DNA from 2 places in the Nocardioides sp. NBC_00163 genome. Region 1 is predicted to be linked to the other one. Evidence: riboswitches for the same ligand, from Rfam matches in the RefSeq annotation. Region 1 holds a riboswitch; the other holds the start of a gene.
The links. A riboswitch is a leader RNA that binds a small molecule or an ion and turns the genes downstream of it on or off. The one in region 1 is predicted to bind thiamine pyrophosphate.
Positions count from the first base shown of each region.

Region 1 (7,472 bases):
GTGGGTCCACAGCGCCAACGCCGCCGCGACCCACGCCAGGTCGCACAGGTGGATCGGCAGATCGATGAAGAGATCGAAGTCGGTGACCCACTCGTGGGCCTGCAGCGGGATCGTCGTCAACGGGATCGCGAGCGCGAATCCTCGCGAGAATCTCGACGGCTTCGCGTCGGCCCGCTGCCGCCTACCCAGCCAGACGACCGCCACGATCCCCGCTGTGAGCAGGGACAACGGCACCAGGTGGGCCAGACCGTAAGCCTGCATGACGGAAGTCTGACGGGATTCTCGAAAAAATTCTTCCCAACCCGCGTCATGGGTCCGCGGGTGGCCCGTTTCATCGGCGTGAAGGTCGCCCACCGGTGGGGGGTGGACGAACTTCCAGGTGGCGGTCCCTCTGAATGCACACTGCGGGGGTGGTGTGCAATCAGAGGGACGCCTCGCTTTTGGGTGCAGGAATTCCCGGTTAACCGGGCCTCTACAAATTTCTCAGGCTGCAGCGATCCCGGTCACCGCGGTCGCGTAGAGGTCCTCGTCGTGATGGAGCTCCGCGACGAGCCCCTGCTCCCGCATCAGGCTCGCGGTGACGGGCGCCTGCTCCTGGCCGGCCTCGATGATGAGTACGCCGCCGGGGGCCAGATGCTTCGGAGCCTGCTCGATCACGCGGCGCTGGACGTCGAGCCCGTCCGCGCCGCCGTCGAGAGCCACGTGGTGTTCGTGGTCGCGCGCCTCGGGCGGCATGTTCCGGATCTGGTCGCTCGGCACATAGGGAGCGTTGGCCACGATCACGTTGAGCTCGAGGTCGTGGGGGAGCGGGTCGTAGAGATCGCCGAGGAGCACCCGGTTCGGCGGCAGATTCTCCCGAGCGCACTCGACCGCCTCAGGGTCGATGTCGGTGGCCCAGACCTCCGCGTCCGGGAGACGTGCCGCGATGGCGGCGCCCAGCGCTCCGGTCCCGCAGCCGAGATCGAGCACCTTCAGGGCCGCGCCCCGCCCGGCCGTCCGGAAGGCGAGCTCGACCATCAGCGCCGAGCGCTGCCGGGGCACGAACACCCCCGGTGCGACCCGGATCCGGAGCCCGCAGAACTCGGCCCAGCCCAGGATGAGCTCCAGCGGCTCGCCGGCCACGCGGCGTACGACCATCTCCTCCCGCTCCAGGGCGGAGACCGGGGCGGACTCGAGCAGTGCCGCCTCGTCCTCGGCGAAGACGCAGCCGGCGGCGCGGAGACGAGCGACGAGCCCCGGATCGGGAGAGGTGGAGGTCATTGGAGAAGATTGGCACGTGGACGCCGTGACCCTGATCGGATTTATCGTGGCCGGGTATGCCGCGTTCGTGACGATCGCGGCCGTGCTCGGCGTGGTGCTGAAGGCGCCCCGGCCGAAGTGGCTGGACCAGGTCGCGTGGATGCTGGAGATCCTGGCCGTCGTGCTCGCGATCGGTGCGCTGGCGGCCTGGTCGGGCGGACGCAAGCCGGAGTCACTGTCGACCTTCCTGGGCTACCTCGGCGCGCTGGTGTGCCTGATGCCGCTCGCTCTGCAGACGATGCGTGGGGACCGCTCGACCTGGTCCTCGGGCGTGATCGCGGCGGCTGCCCTGGCGACGGGTGTCGTGGCCGTACGCGTCATGATGGTCCGGTGACCGCGACCTCCCCTGCCAAGACTCGTTCCGGTCCGCACCTGGTGCTGCTGACCGTCTACGCGATCTTCGTGCTCGCCGCGGGAGCCCGGTCGCTGGTGCAGGTCTTCACCGATTTCGACGAGGCCCCGATCGCCTACTCGCTCTCGGTCGTCGCCGCGGCGACGTACGTCGCGGGCTGGTTCGCGATCCGCCGGGCCGCCGCCGGGTCGGCGGGCTTCGCGAAGATCATGCTGTGGATCGAGTTGGCCGGCGTCATCGTGGTCGGTGTCCTGTCCCTGGCCGTCCCGTCCTGGTTCCCGGATGACTCGGTATGGTCGAAGTTCGGGAGCGGATACGGTTTCGTTCCTGCCCTGTTGCCGATCCTGGGTCTGCTCTGGCTCTGGAAGGTCAACCCGAAGGAGACGGATGAGTCAGTCGACAGCCACCGCGATCTCGCCTGACTCGGGGGAGCACTGGTCCGCTCCGGGAGCGTGGACGGTCGCCGACGGCGTGCACCGGATCCCGCTGCCGCTGCCGATGGACGGGCTCAAGGCGGTCAACATCTACGTCCTCGAGGGCGACGACGGGCTCTCGCTGGTCGATGGTGGCTGGGCGATCACCGAGGGACGTACGGCGCTCGAGTCCGGGCTGAAGAAGCTCGGCTTCGAGTTCGGCGACATCAGGCGGTTCCTGGTCACCCACGTGCATCGCGACCACTACACGCTCGCCTCGGTGCTCGGTCAGGAGTTCGGCGCGGACGTGCTGCTCGGCGCCGGCGACCGGCCCACGCTCGAGCTCACCAACGGCGACCTCGACGGCTGGGTCTCGACCGACCGACTGCTCGCCCACGCCGGTGCGCACGAGTTGGCCGCGAAGTGGGCCGCCAACCCGCCGCCCGCGCCCGATCTCTCCCACTGGCGGATGCCCGACCGGTGGCTCGAGGGGGATGTACGCCTCGACGTGGCCGGCCGCGACCTCGATGCCGTGCACACCCCCGGGCACACCCAGGGCCACTACGTCTATGCGGACGTGGCCGGCTCGGTCCTGTTCGCCGGCGACCACGTGCTGCCCACGATCACGCCGTCCATCGGCTTCGAGCCGGTGCCCGTCATCGACCCGCTGGGCGACTTCATGGCCTCGCTGACCAAGGTCCGTACCCTGCCCGACCTGCGCCTTCTCCCCGCCCACGGCCCGGTCGCATCGTCGTCGCACGCCCGCGTCGACGAGCTCCTGGCCCATCACGAGTCGCGGTTGGCCCAGTCGCTGGCGTCGCTGAAGGCCGGTCGGCGCTCCGCGCTCGAGGTCGCCAACGACCTCGGTTGGACCCGCCACGAGCGCGCCTTCGCCGAGCTCGACTACTTCAACGCCGGCCTCGCGGTCATGGAGACCAAGGCCCACCTCGAGCTGTTGGCCGCCCGCGGTCAGGCCACCCGCGAGGAGACCGAGACCAGCGTCCTGTTCGCCCCAGTCAGCGCTTGAGCCGCATCGGGGTGTGCGGGATGCCGTCCTCGAGGAACTCCTCGCCGTCCTTCACGAACCCGAACTTGGCGTACCAGCCGGCAAGCGGCGACTGAGCGTCGAGGACGACGTCGCGGTCGGTGAGTGCTTCGACGGCGGCCTTCATGATCACGTCGGCCAAGCCCTTGCCGCGGTGGGTGGGGGCGAGGACGACGCGGCCGATCCGCCACACGTCGCCGTCGTCGAGGATGCGGGCGGTGCCGGCGAGCCGGTCGCCGTCGGTCAGCACCACGTGACGCGTCCCGGGCTCGAGGTCGCGACCGTCCAGATCGAGGTACGGGCAGTCCTGCTCGACGATGAAGACGTCCTGGCGCAGCCGCCACAGGGCGTACGCGGTCTTCGGGGAGAGGTCGTCGAAGGACGAGAGGGCGACGTCGGTCATGGGTTGATTCTGGCAAGCAGTAGTGTTGGCGGGAACAGACAGGGGAGGCCGGAAGGCCTGAGAGTGCGGCGAACAGCGCCGCAGACCCTCCGAACCTGCTCCGGTTGATACCGGCGAAGGGAGTCAGGAATGCGCATGCGTACGCCTGCCATCGCTGCCACTGCTATCTCGGCGCTGCTGCTGTCCGCGTGCGGGGGCAGCCCCGCCGAGCCTGACGCCGACCCGTCGAGCGGCGCCGACGACAAGTCGGTCGTGCTGCTGACCCACGACAGCTTCACGCTGCCGAAGGAGGTGCTGGCCGAGTTCACCGAGAAGACCGGCTACACCGCCGAGATCCGGCACGCGGGCGACGGGGGCGAGCTGACCACCAAGATCGCCATGGACACCGGCAACCCCGACGGTGACGCGGTCTTCGGCGTCGACAACACCTTCGCCAGCCGCGCGATCGACCAGGGGGCGCTGGAGGCCTACACGCCGGAGACCGTCCCGGCCGGGGTCGACGAGTTCAACCTCCCGGGGGACGAGAAGCACTTCCTCACCCCGGTCGACAACGGGAGCGTGTGCGTCAACATCGACACCGAGTGGTTCGCGGCGAAGAAGCTGACGCCGCCGGAGTCGCTCGACGACCTGGCCGAGCCTGCGTACAAGGATCTCTTCGTGACCCCCGGCGCGGCGACGTCGACGCCGGGGATGGCGTTCCTGCTGGCGACCGTCGCCGAGTACGGCGAGGACGGCTGGGCCGACTACTGGGGCAAGCTGATGGACAACGGCACCAAGGTCGTCGACGGCTGGGACCAGGCCTACTACTCCGACTTCACCCAGGGCGGCGGGAAGGGGACGCGGCCGATCGTCCTCTCCTACGACTCCTCGCCGGCCTTCACCGTCAAGGACGGCAAGACGACGACCAAGGCGCTGCTGGACACCTGCTTCCGGCAGGTCGAGTACGCCGGCGTGCTCGAGGGCGCCGACCACCCCGCGGGCGCCAAGGCGCTGATCGACTTCATGCTCTCCGACAGCGTGCAGGGGGCGCTGCCGGAGAGCATGTACGTGTTCCCCGTCTCCTCCGGCGTCGAACTGCCTGCCGACTGGGCGAAGTTCGCGCAGCAGCCGACCTCGCCGCTCTCGGTGGAGCCTGAGGAGATCGACGAGAACCGGGAAGCGTGGCTGGCGACCTGGAGTGACACGATCGCGCAGTGAGCTCCACCCGTCGTGCTGTGACCCGGCGAATCGGGACCCTGGTCGCGCTCGCCGCTCTCCCGGTGGCCGTGCTGGCGGTCTTCTTCGTCCTGCCGGTCATCGGGATGGTGCAGCGCGGCCTGTTCTTCGAGGGATCCTTCGATCCGTCGGTCGTGACCAGGATCCTGGGGCGCCCGGAGATCCAGCGGGCGCTCTGGTTCACGCTGTGGTCCTCGGGGCTGGCGACGGTGCTGAGCGTCGCGCTCGGGCTGCCGGCCGCGTTCGCGCTCTATCGGCTGAGCTTTCCGATGCAGCGGATCATCCGGGCGGGGCTGCTGGTGCCGTTCGTGCTCCCCACGGTCGTCGTCGGGGTCGCCTTCCGCGAGCTCATCGGCGAGGCCGGGCTGTTGGCCGGGTTGGGGCTCGACGGGACGCCGACCGCGATCATCCTCGGGCTGGTCTTCTTCAACGCCTCGGTGGTGATCCGCGCGGTCGGGGCGGCCTGGGAGTCGCTCGACCCGCGTCCCGGGGAGGCTGCTGCAGCGCTGGGCGCCTCGCCGGCGCGAGTCCTCCTGACGATCACGCTGCCGGCGCTGCGCCCCGCGATCGTCTCCGCGGCGTCGGTGGTCTTCCTCTTCTGCGCGACCGCTTTCGGGATCGTGCTCACCCTCGGCGGGGTGCGCTACAACAGCATCGAGACCGAGATCTACAAGCTGACCTTCACCCTGTTCGACCTCCCCGGTGCCGCGGTGCTGTCGGTGCTCCAGCTGGTGGTCGTCATCGGGCTGCTGGTCGTGGCCGGCCGGCTGCGCTCGGTGCCGGACCCGGCGCAGTCCCGGGTCGTCGTACGCCGCCGGCGGGTCTCGCTGCGGGACATCCCGGCCCTGTTGTCGACGTCGGTCCTGGTCCTGCTGGTCGCCGGGCCGCTGCTCGCCCTGCTGCTCGGGTCGCTGCGAGACGATGACCGGTGGAGTCTCGGGAACTACACGGCCCTGCAGACTCCCGGGTTCGACCCTCCGTTGCCGGTGCCGGCCACGACCGCGCTGATGACCTCGCTGGCGGTTGCGGTGCAGGCCACGTTGGTCGCGCTGACCCTCGGTCTGCTCGTCGCGTTCGCGGTGACGCGTCGGTCCCGTTCGGTGGCCGAGCGGCGGGTACGTTCCGTCCTGGACGGGCTGTTCATGGTGCCGCTCGGGGTCAGCGCCGTCACGCTGGGGCTAGGGCTCTACCTGACCCTCGGCTCGGCCCCGCTCGACTTCCGCGACGAGCCGTGGCTGGTGCCGCTCGCGCAGGCTCTGGTGGCGTTGCCCCTGGTGGTGAGGACGTTGGTGCCGGTCCTCGGCTCGGTCGACGACCGTCTCCGCCAGGCCGCTGCCGGGCTCGGGGCCGGGCCGTTGCGCGCGGTCATGACCGTGGACGTACCTGCCATCTGGAAGCCGCTGCTCGCCTCCTCCGGGTTCGCCTTCGCGGCGTCGCTGGGGGAGTTCGGCGCGACGTCCTTTCTCGTCCGCGAGGAGCGCCCCACCCTCCCCGTCGTCATCCTGCGGTTGCTGTCCCGCCCGGGGTCCGACAACTACGGCATGGCCCTCGCCGCCGCCTGCGTCCTCGCCGCCACCACCGCCGTCGTGATGCTCCTCGTCGAGCGTCTCCGCGTACCTTCGATCGGAGCACTGTGAACCAGGATCGAGGTTGCGATGCTGTCGCTGCGTGAGGTGTCGGTGGCGTACGACGGGAAGGCGGCCGTCTCGGACGTCAGCCTGGAGCTTGCGGACGGGGAGGTGCTGGCGCTGCTCGGGCCGTCGGGGTCGGGGAAGTCGACGCTGCTTCGGGCCGTGGCCGGGCTGGAGCCGGCAACGGGCGAGATCAGCTGGGACGGGCGCCCGCTGCGCGGGGTGCCGACGCACAAGCGCGGCTTCGCGCTGATGTTCCAGGACGGGCAGCTGTTCTCGCACCTCAGCGTCGCGAACAACGTCGCCTACGCGATGCGGTTGCGCCGGATCCCGGCGGCCGACCGTACGAGGAAGGTCGCCGACCTGCTGGAGCTCGTCGGCCTGGGCGGCTACCAGGACCGCCTCCCGGGCACGCTGAGCGGTGGCGAGCGGCAGCGGGTCGCGCTCGCGCGGGCTCTCGCCGTCGAACCGCGGCTGCTGCTCCTCGATGAGCCGCTCTCCGCGCTCGACGCCGGGCTGCGGGAACGGCTCGCGGGCGACCTGCGACGGATCCTGCACGAGGCGGGCACCACCGCGCTGATGGTCACCCACGACCAAGAGGAGGCCTTCGCGGTCGCCGACCGGATCGCGCTCCTGCGCGACGGTCACCTGGTGCAGGCGGGGACGCTGAGGGAGGTGTGGGCGAAGCCGACGGACACCTGGGCTGCCCTGTTCCTGGGCTACGCCCGCGTGCTCGAGGGGCCGGCGGCGTACACGGTCCTGAAGGCCGCCGGGATGGCACCGGCCGGCGCGGTCGCGCTCCGCCGCTCGGCCTTCGTCGCCGACCCGGCCGGCCCGCTCACCGGCACCGTGGTCTCGGCCAGGGCCACGCCGGAGCAGCACCGGCTCGTCGTACGTCTCGATGACGTCGGTGAGGTCGACGCCGTCGCCGACTCGGCGCCGGCGCCGGGGGAGTCGGTCACGCTGAGGGTCGAGCCGAATCGGCTGGCGATCCCCGCATCGGCCGATGGATCAGGCACCCAGGAATCGGCAGAGCAACCACCGGCCACTTAGAATTAGCGGCTATGTATCGCCGCGCTCAGATCTTCCTCGTCAGCAGCGCGCTGATCTTCGG
Region 1 is NZ_CP108155.1:2,803,715-2,811,186, reverse strand. Features, by position in the region: gene OG801_RS13515 (TIGR02206 family membrane protein) at 1-261, opposite strand, end outside; gene OG801_RS13510 (putative protein N(5)-glutamine methyltransferase) at 484-1,260, opposite strand; gene OG801_RS13505 (hypothetical protein) at 1,277-1,633, shown strand; gene OG801_RS13500 (hypothetical protein) at 1,630-2,073, shown strand; gene OG801_RS13495 (MBL fold metallo-hydrolase) at 2,039-3,091, shown strand; gene OG801_RS13490 (GNAT family N-acetyltransferase) at 3,081-3,512, opposite strand; TPP riboswitch at 3,543-3,651, shown strand; gene OG801_RS13485 (thiamine ABC transporter substrate binding subunit) at 3,648-4,709, shown strand; gene OG801_RS13480 (ABC transporter permease) at 4,706-6,364, shown strand; gene OG801_RS13475 (ABC transporter ATP-binding protein) at 6,383-7,411, shown strand; gene OG801_RS13470 (phosphatase PAP2 family protein) at 7,423-7,472, shown strand, end outside.

Region 2 (7,472 bases), 1.7 Mb from region 1:
CGACCCGGGTCACCGGGACCTTCAGGTCGCCGATCTCGAGGCGGGTGTGGGCGGGGTGCACGGTCATGCGGTCTCCTCAGGTGTTCAGGTGGGCGATCGGTCCTCGGCCGCGGCCGAGAGTCCAGTGCCGGCTTGCGGCGAGCTGTCGGGTGACGTACGCGGCCGCCTGCTCCGCCGCTTCGCGCAGCGGGGCGCCGTGGGCGAGGTGGGCGGCCAGGGCCGAGCTGTAGGTGCAGCCGGTGCCGTGGTCGTTCTTCGTCGGGACGGCGGGATGCGTGAGCGGGATCGGCGCCTTCCCCGGCTCGGCGAGCCAGTCCGTGCACGTCCCGGTTGCCTCCGGGTCGCCGCCGGTGACGATCACGGCCGGCTTCACACCGGCCAGCTCCCTGGCCAGTTCCTCGGGCGACCCGTCGTGCCCGGCCAGGGCACCGGCCTCGTCGAGGTTGGGGGTGACGACGGTGGCGACGGGGAGCAGGTGGTCGAGATAGGCGTGGCGTACGTCCTCCCCGCCGAGCACCGCGCCGGAGGTGGCGACCAGGACGGGGTCGACGACGAGCGGCCGGCCGGTGCAGAGGCGCGCGACGAGCTCGACCACCTCGGCGCTGCCGAGCATGCCGGTCTTGACCGCCGCGACGGGAAGGTCGTCGAAGACGGCGTGGAGCTGGGCCTCGACGGTGGCGAGCGGGACGGCGTGGATGTCGCTGACCCCGGTCGTGTCCTGGGCGGTGACGGCGGTGATCACGCAGGCTCCGTGGACCCCGAGCGCGGCGAAGGTGGCCAGATCAGCCGCCGTGCCCGCCGCTCCCCCGGAGTCGGTGCCCGCGACGGTGAGCGCGACCGGCGGGTTCACGACGTCACCGCCGTCGTGCCGAGGGCGGCCAGCAGGTCGCGGACGACCGCGGCCGGCTCCTCCGCGCGCATCACCGCCCCCATCACGGCCACCCCGTGGGCCCCGGCCGCCACCGCCGCCGCGGCGTTGTCCGGGGTGATCCCGCCCAAGGCGTAAGTCGGGAGCGGCAGGTCACCGAACGCCTCCGGACCGAGCGGCGGCCCGTAGCCCGGCTTGGACTCGGTCAGCGCGTACGGGCTCAGCATCGCGTAGTCGAACCCCTCCTCGGCCGCGCGGGCGACCTCGGTGGCGCTGTGGCAGCTGCGGCCGCGGGGTGGCCCTACGAACGACGTGTTACTGCTCGCGGAGGCGGGCAGGTGCAGGCCGACTGCGGCAGGGAGAGGGGTGTGGGCGGCGATGACGTTCAGGCCGAGTCCGGCGAGCAGCTCGGCCAGCTTTGCTCGATGCTCCAGGGGCTCATCGAGCTCACGGAGTACGACGTGGGTCAGGCCGGCCTCGGCGCACGCTGCAATCGTCGCGACCAGGCTGCGGCCGAGCGGCAGCTGGGAGCGGTCGGTGAGGACGAGCAGTCGCGGTAGCGCGGTCATGCGATCCGGCCTTCCATCGGCGAGGACGCCCGGGCGACCGCTTGGCGTGGGATCCGGCCGGCGCGGCGGGCGGTGTGCCCGGCCTCGACGGCCAGGCGCAGCGCGCGAGCCATCCCGACCGGGTCGTCCGCACGGGTCACCGCGGTGGCGGCGAGGACCGCGGAGCAGCCGAGCTCCATCGCCAGGGCCGCGTCCGAGGCCGTCCCGACGCCGGCGTCGAGCACGACCGGCACGGACACGGCAGCGACGACCGCCTCGATCGCGTACGGGTTCAGCAGCCCCAGCCCGGACCCGATCGGCGAGCCGAGCGGCATCACCGCCGCGCAGCCGGCGTCCTCGAGCCGGCGGGCGAGGACGGGGTCGTCGGTGGCGTACGGAAGGACCGTGAAGCCCTTGCGCACCAGCTGCTCGGCGGCCTCGACGAGCTCGACGGCGTCGGGCATCAGCGAGGTCTCGTCACCGATCACCTCCAGCTTGACCCAGTCCGTCTCCAGCGCCTCGCGGGCGAGCTCGGCGGTCAGCACCGCCTCGCGTGCCGAGAAGCAGCCCGCGGTGTTGGGCAGGATCGGCACCTTCGCCGCGCGAAGCGTCTCGAGCAACCCGCCGGAGGCCGTCGAGGACGTACGCCGCATCGAGACCGTCACCAGACCGGGCTCGGCCGCGTCGATGACGTCGGGGAGCAGAGCCAGGTTGGGCAGACCGCCGGTGCCGAGGAAGAGGCGTGAGGACAGCTCGTGGCCAGCGATCTTCAAGATGTCGCTCATCCGCCCTGCACCGCCGTCACGATCTCGACGACATGACCGTCCCGGAGCTGCCAGCGCGCCCAGTCGTCGCGCGGCACGATCTCCTCGTCCACGGCGACGGCGATGCCGCTCGGCCGCCGGTCGCCGGTACGTGCCTCGAGCAGGTCGGCAACGGTGCCGCTGACCTCCGTCGGCTCGCTGTTCACGGTGATCTTCATCCGTCCTCCTTCATCCGGAACCGGCGCGGATCGACCGCGGGTTCCACTGAACCGGTCTCGATGTGGTCGGCCACCAGCTGCGCGATGAGCGGCGCGAGCAGGACCCCGTTGCGGTAGGCACCCGCGGCAAGCACGACGCCCGGCTCGTGGGTCGAGCCGACGAGAGGAAGGTTGTCGGCGGTCCCCGGGCGGTCGCGCGAGGTCACCTCCACCACGCTGGCGCGGTCGAGCGCCGGCACGACCCGGCGGGCGGAGTCGAGCAGCCGCCACACGCCCTCGACGGTCGGCCGCAGCGGACCGTCGCGCTCCTCGGTGGTGGCCCCGATGACCACCTCGTCGCTGTCGATCCGCGGCACCACGTAGATCTGCTCGCCGTGCGCCCAGGCCCGCACCGTCCGTTCCACCCGCTCCTGCGTCCGTACGCGCACCACGTCTCCGCGCACCGGACGTATGAGGGAGGAGTACGGATCGGGCAGGTTCGCCCCCGTCGCGATGACGGTGACTGTGTTGGTCTCGACACCGGCTCGCTGGCGCTCGCCGGGCTCGACCAGCGTGGACAACCGATCGAGCAGGGCCGCGACGACGGCACGCGGGTCGACCGAGTGGTCCTCGGCGAGGAAAGCCCCGCCGGCGACGCGGCCGAGCCCGGGTTCGCGGGCGAGCAGCTCGCGGCGTACGAGTCTCTCGTAGGAGACCCCGGCGAGGTCGAGCACCGAGAGCTGCCGCTCGACCTGCTGGACGTCTCCGGCGTCGACGCCGACCAGCAGGGTCCCGCGGGTGTGCACGGGCACCCCGAGCCGGGCGGCGAAGTCGGGCCAGAGCGCGAGGGAGGACAGGCAGAGCCGGGTCAGGTCCTCCTCGCCGTACCAGGCCTCACCGGCCGGGCTGAGCATGCCGGCCGCGGCGTACGAGGCCCCCGAGCCCGGCGCCGGATCGACCACCGTGACCTCATGCCCGCGACGGATCAGCTCGTCGGCCACGGACAGCCCGACGATCCCGGCACCGAGGATCCGCACGCGCATCAGCCGACGGCTTCCACGAGCTCCTTCGCGGCCTGGAGTGGGTCGGGATGTCGCCAGAGCCCGCCGATCACGGCGACCCCATGGGCGCCGGCGGCGCGTACGGCCCCGGCGGAAGCGGTCGAGATCCCGCCGATCGCGATCAGCGGGAGGACACCGACCGCGTCGGAGACCGCGGAGACCCCCAGCGGGTCGGGAAGCCCGGCCTTGGACGTGGTGGCGAAGACCGGTCCGAAGCCGGCGTAGTCAGCGCCCGCGGCGGCGGCCGCCTCGACCGCGGCACGGTCACGGCAGGTCGCGCCGACGACAAGACCCGGAGCGGCCGCGTCGGCGATCCGCCGGGCCTCGGCCAGCGGAAGGTCGGAGGCGCCGAGGTGGACGCCGTGCGCACCGGACGCGAGCGCCACGTCGAGCCGGTCGTCGACGACCACACAGGCGTCGTACGTCCCGACCCGCTCGATCACGGCCGCGGTCAGAGCGAGCAGCTCGCGGGTCGTCGCTGCCTTGTCGCGCACCTGGAAGCCGGCGACGCCGAGCTCCGCGAAGGCAGGCAGCAGCGCGAGATCTTCGCTCAAGGAGACCAGGCAGAAAATACGTGGAAGAGGCACAACCAATCACTTCCTTCGCCGGCATGATCCGGATCAGGTGTAACGGTCGGAGCGGCCTTAGCTCCCTCTCAGCCCGCTGCCGCGGACTCCCGTGTGGACGTCTCAGACCATAGCGCGCACCACCGAGAACCCCCAGCCCTAGGCCCATCCAGCGGGATACCTCTGGTAGGTCGAGATCCGCGGCGCCGTCGCCCCGTCGCCCCTGACCCCCGCGACGAGCCGATCGTGTCGATCGACGATCGCGGCGCGCGAAGGTCTGGCGCCGCGATGTGACGTGCCCTACAGTCTTCCCTGAGCGATTGATTCTGCCGATACAAGCGTTGATTCGATCATAAACGATCACTCAGGCCGTGTCGGCCCGACCTCGACTTCGGAGCGAAGACATGCAGACGACGTCCATCACCACGCCCGACACCAAGCTCGCTACCGGGTTCTCCCGGCGCAGCGTCCTGGGCTCCGCCGCCGCAGTGGGCGGGGCCGCCCTGGGCATCGGCGCCCTCACCGCCGGCGCCACCCCGGCGCGGGCCGCCGGCCAGCGCACCATGGTCAACCAGCCCTTCGAGGCGCACGAGATCGTCCGCATCGGGCTGATCGGCCTCGGCAACCGCGGCTTCGGGATGGCCCGTGGCTGGGCCGACATCCCCGGCGCGCAGGTGGTCGCGGTGTGCGACATCCGCGCCGACCGCGCCACGCGGGTGGCCGACGACCTCGTCGCGCGCGGCAAGACCCGCCCCAAGGAGTACGGCGGCAAGCGTGGCTCCTTCAAGCAGATGCTCGACCGCGAGGAGCTCGACCTCATCTACATCGCCACCCCCTGGGAGTTCCACTACGACCAGGCGCGGACCTCGATGCTGGCCGGCGCGCACGTCGCCGTCGAGCTGCCGATCGCCACGCAGCTCAACGAGCTGTGGGACCTCGTCAACACCTCCGAGATGACCCGGAAGCACCTGCTGCTCGCCGAGAACTGCAGCTACGGCCGCAACGAGCTGGCGATGCTCAAGATGGCGCACGAGGGGGTCTTCGGCGACATCACCCACGGCGCCGGCGGCTACCTGCACGATCTGCGAGCCCTGCTGTTCAACGACGGCTACTACACCGACGACTGGCGGCGCCTGTGGCACACCCGCAGCACCGCCAGCTTCTACCCGATGCACGGCCTGGCGCCGATCGCTGCCGCGATGGACGTCAACCGCGGCGACCGAGCCGTCACGCTGGCCGCCACCGCGACCGCGCCGCGGGGCCTGGCCGACTACCGCGAGCGCTTCGTCCCCCGCGACCACCGGTCGTGGAAGGAGGAGTACATCAACGGCGACCGCATCAGCTGCGAGATCACCACTTCCGGGGGTCGCACCATCAGCGCCGAGCACAACGTGAGCCAGCCCCGGCCCTACAGCCGCATCAACAGCATCGAGGGCAGCCGCGGCCTGTTCGAGGACTACGTCGGCGGCGACTCGACCGGCGCCCGCGTCTACGCCGAGCCGCTGCACAGCGGCGACACCTGGCGCGGCTTCAAGGCGCTGCGCCAAGAGTTCGACCACTGGCTCTGGAAGGAGCTCGAGGACGACGCCTCCGGGAGCGGTCACGGCGGCATGGACTACATCCTGCAGTGGCGTCTCATCCAGACGATGCGCGCCGGGCTGGTCCCCGACATCGACGTCTACGACTCGGCCATGTGGTGCTCACCGGTCCCGCTGAGCGTCGAGTCGCTGGCCAAGAACGGCAAGCCGGTGGAGATCCCCGACTTCACCCGGGGCAATTGGCGCAAGCCGAGGGTCGGCCTCGACTCGCGCCAGACCGAGATGCCCCCCGTCCCCTGATCCCTACCGACATCACCTTCCGAAAGGCACCTACCATGGTCGCTCCGTCGTTCATCGCCCGCGCGGCTCTCGCGCTCACGATCGCCCTCGGCGGTCTTCTGGTGGCCCCCGCCGCCACCACAGCGGCACCGGCAGCGGCTGCGGCGACCACGCAGACGGTCGGCGTCACCATCGGAGCGGTCGACCTCGACGGGCCGGCCATCGTCGAGGTGCCGGTCACCGTCCGCAACCAATCGACGGCGGCGCTGCGCAAGCTCACGGTCTCGCTCCGGGGACCGGTGGGCTGGCAGGTCGCCCCGGCTTCGCGGTCGGTCCCGGGAGCCGTGAAGCCGGGCGCCAGCGCCACCGTCACCTTCTCGGTGCGGGTGCCCGAGCGGCGTCCGGGCTTCCATCTGCGCACCTTCACCGCCACGGCCGCCTACCGCGGCGGTGACGGCGCGGGTGCCGCGGTCGGCACGCGGGTGGAGCGCTCCGGCGAGCCGATGGCCAATCTGGCGGCGGCCTTCAACAACACCGGGGTCACCGACGAGAGCGCCACCACCGCCGGGAACTTCGACGGTGCCGGCAACAGCTTCTCGGCCCAGAAGCTGGCCGACGTGGGCCTGGGCCGGGGGGCCGAGGTCGAGGCGCTGGGCGCCACCCTGACGATGCCCGACGTCGCGCCCGGCACGGCCGACAACGTCGCCAGCGGCGGCCAAGCCGTGAAGGTGAGCGGCAGCGGCGACGCGCTGGTCCTGCTCGGCTCGGGCAGCAGCTACGGTGCCACGGGCACGGTCACCGTCTTCTACACCGACGGCACGTCGTCGACGGACGAGACCGGTCTGCCCAACTGGTCGTTCCAGGAGGCCGACGCGCACGGCGCGACGTTGGTCGCCTCGAGCGTCGGTCGCAACCGACCCGACGGGTACGGCGACGCGGCCTACCAGTACCGGGTCTTCGCCAACTCGGTGCCGCTGACCGCCGGCAAGACCGTCGACTTCGTGGTCCTGCCCGCCAACAGTGCCCTGCATGTGTTCGCGATGGGCCTCGCCGGCTGACCCGCTCGGGTAGGTTGCCGAAGTCAGGAGAGCACCCGAGCGAGTTCGAGGATCACATGTCCAGGCACACCCGGCTCGTGGCGGTGCTCACCGATGCCTGAGCGCGTCCTGCGCGTGGGGCTGGTGGGCTCCGGGCCCTGGGCCCGGCTGACCGTGGCGCCGGCGCTCGCCGCCGCACCCGAGGTGCGGCTGACCCACGGCTGGTCGCGCAACGACGCCGACCTCGCCGACCTGGCCCGCCGACACGGCTTCGAGCCGGCGAGCACCTACGTCGACCTGCTGGACCGGGTCGACGTCGTTGCGTTCTGCGTGCCGCCCGACGTCCAGGCCGGGCTGACGCCGGCGGCGTTGGACGCCGGCAAGGCGCTGCTGCTCGAGAAGCCGGTGGCCCGTCGGGTCGAGCAGGCCGAGCGGCTGCACGGACATCCCGAGCCGGTGCTCGTCCACTACTCCCGGCTGCTCGACAGCACCGTCGCCCCGTGGTTGGACGCCGCGGCCGAACGCACGTGGTCATCGGCGAGAGCGGTGCTCACGAACACGGCCACGGTCGGCGACGACCCCTTCGGCCGATCTGCGTGGCGGCGCGAGACCGA
Region 2 is NZ_CP108155.1:4,521,546-4,529,017, reverse strand. Features, by position in the region: gene thiC (phosphomethylpyrimidine synthase ThiC) at 1-67, opposite strand, end outside; gene thiD (bifunctional hydroxymethylpyrimidine kinase/phosphomethylpyrimidine kinase) at 77-850, opposite strand; gene OG801_RS21595 (thiamine phosphate synthase) at 847-1,437, opposite strand; gene OG801_RS21590 (thiazole synthase) at 1,434-2,201, opposite strand; gene thiS (sulfur carrier protein ThiS) at 2,198-2,398, opposite strand; gene thiO (glycine oxidase ThiO) at 2,395-3,420, opposite strand; gene OG801_RS21575 (thiamine phosphate synthase) at 3,420-3,992, opposite strand; TPP riboswitch at 4,019-4,128, opposite strand; gene OG801_RS21570 (Gfo/Idh/MocA family oxidoreductase) at 4,409-5,842, shown strand; gene OG801_RS21565 (NEW3 domain-containing protein) at 5,878-6,879, shown strand; gene OG801_RS21560 (Gfo/Idh/MocA family oxidoreductase) at 6,973-7,472, shown strand, end outside.
Region 2: linked by a shared signal. The riboswitch ahead of OG801_RS21575 (thiamine phosphate synthase) and the one ahead of OG801_RS13485 (thiamine ABC transporter substrate binding subunit) in region 1 are both predicted to bind thiamine pyrophosphate.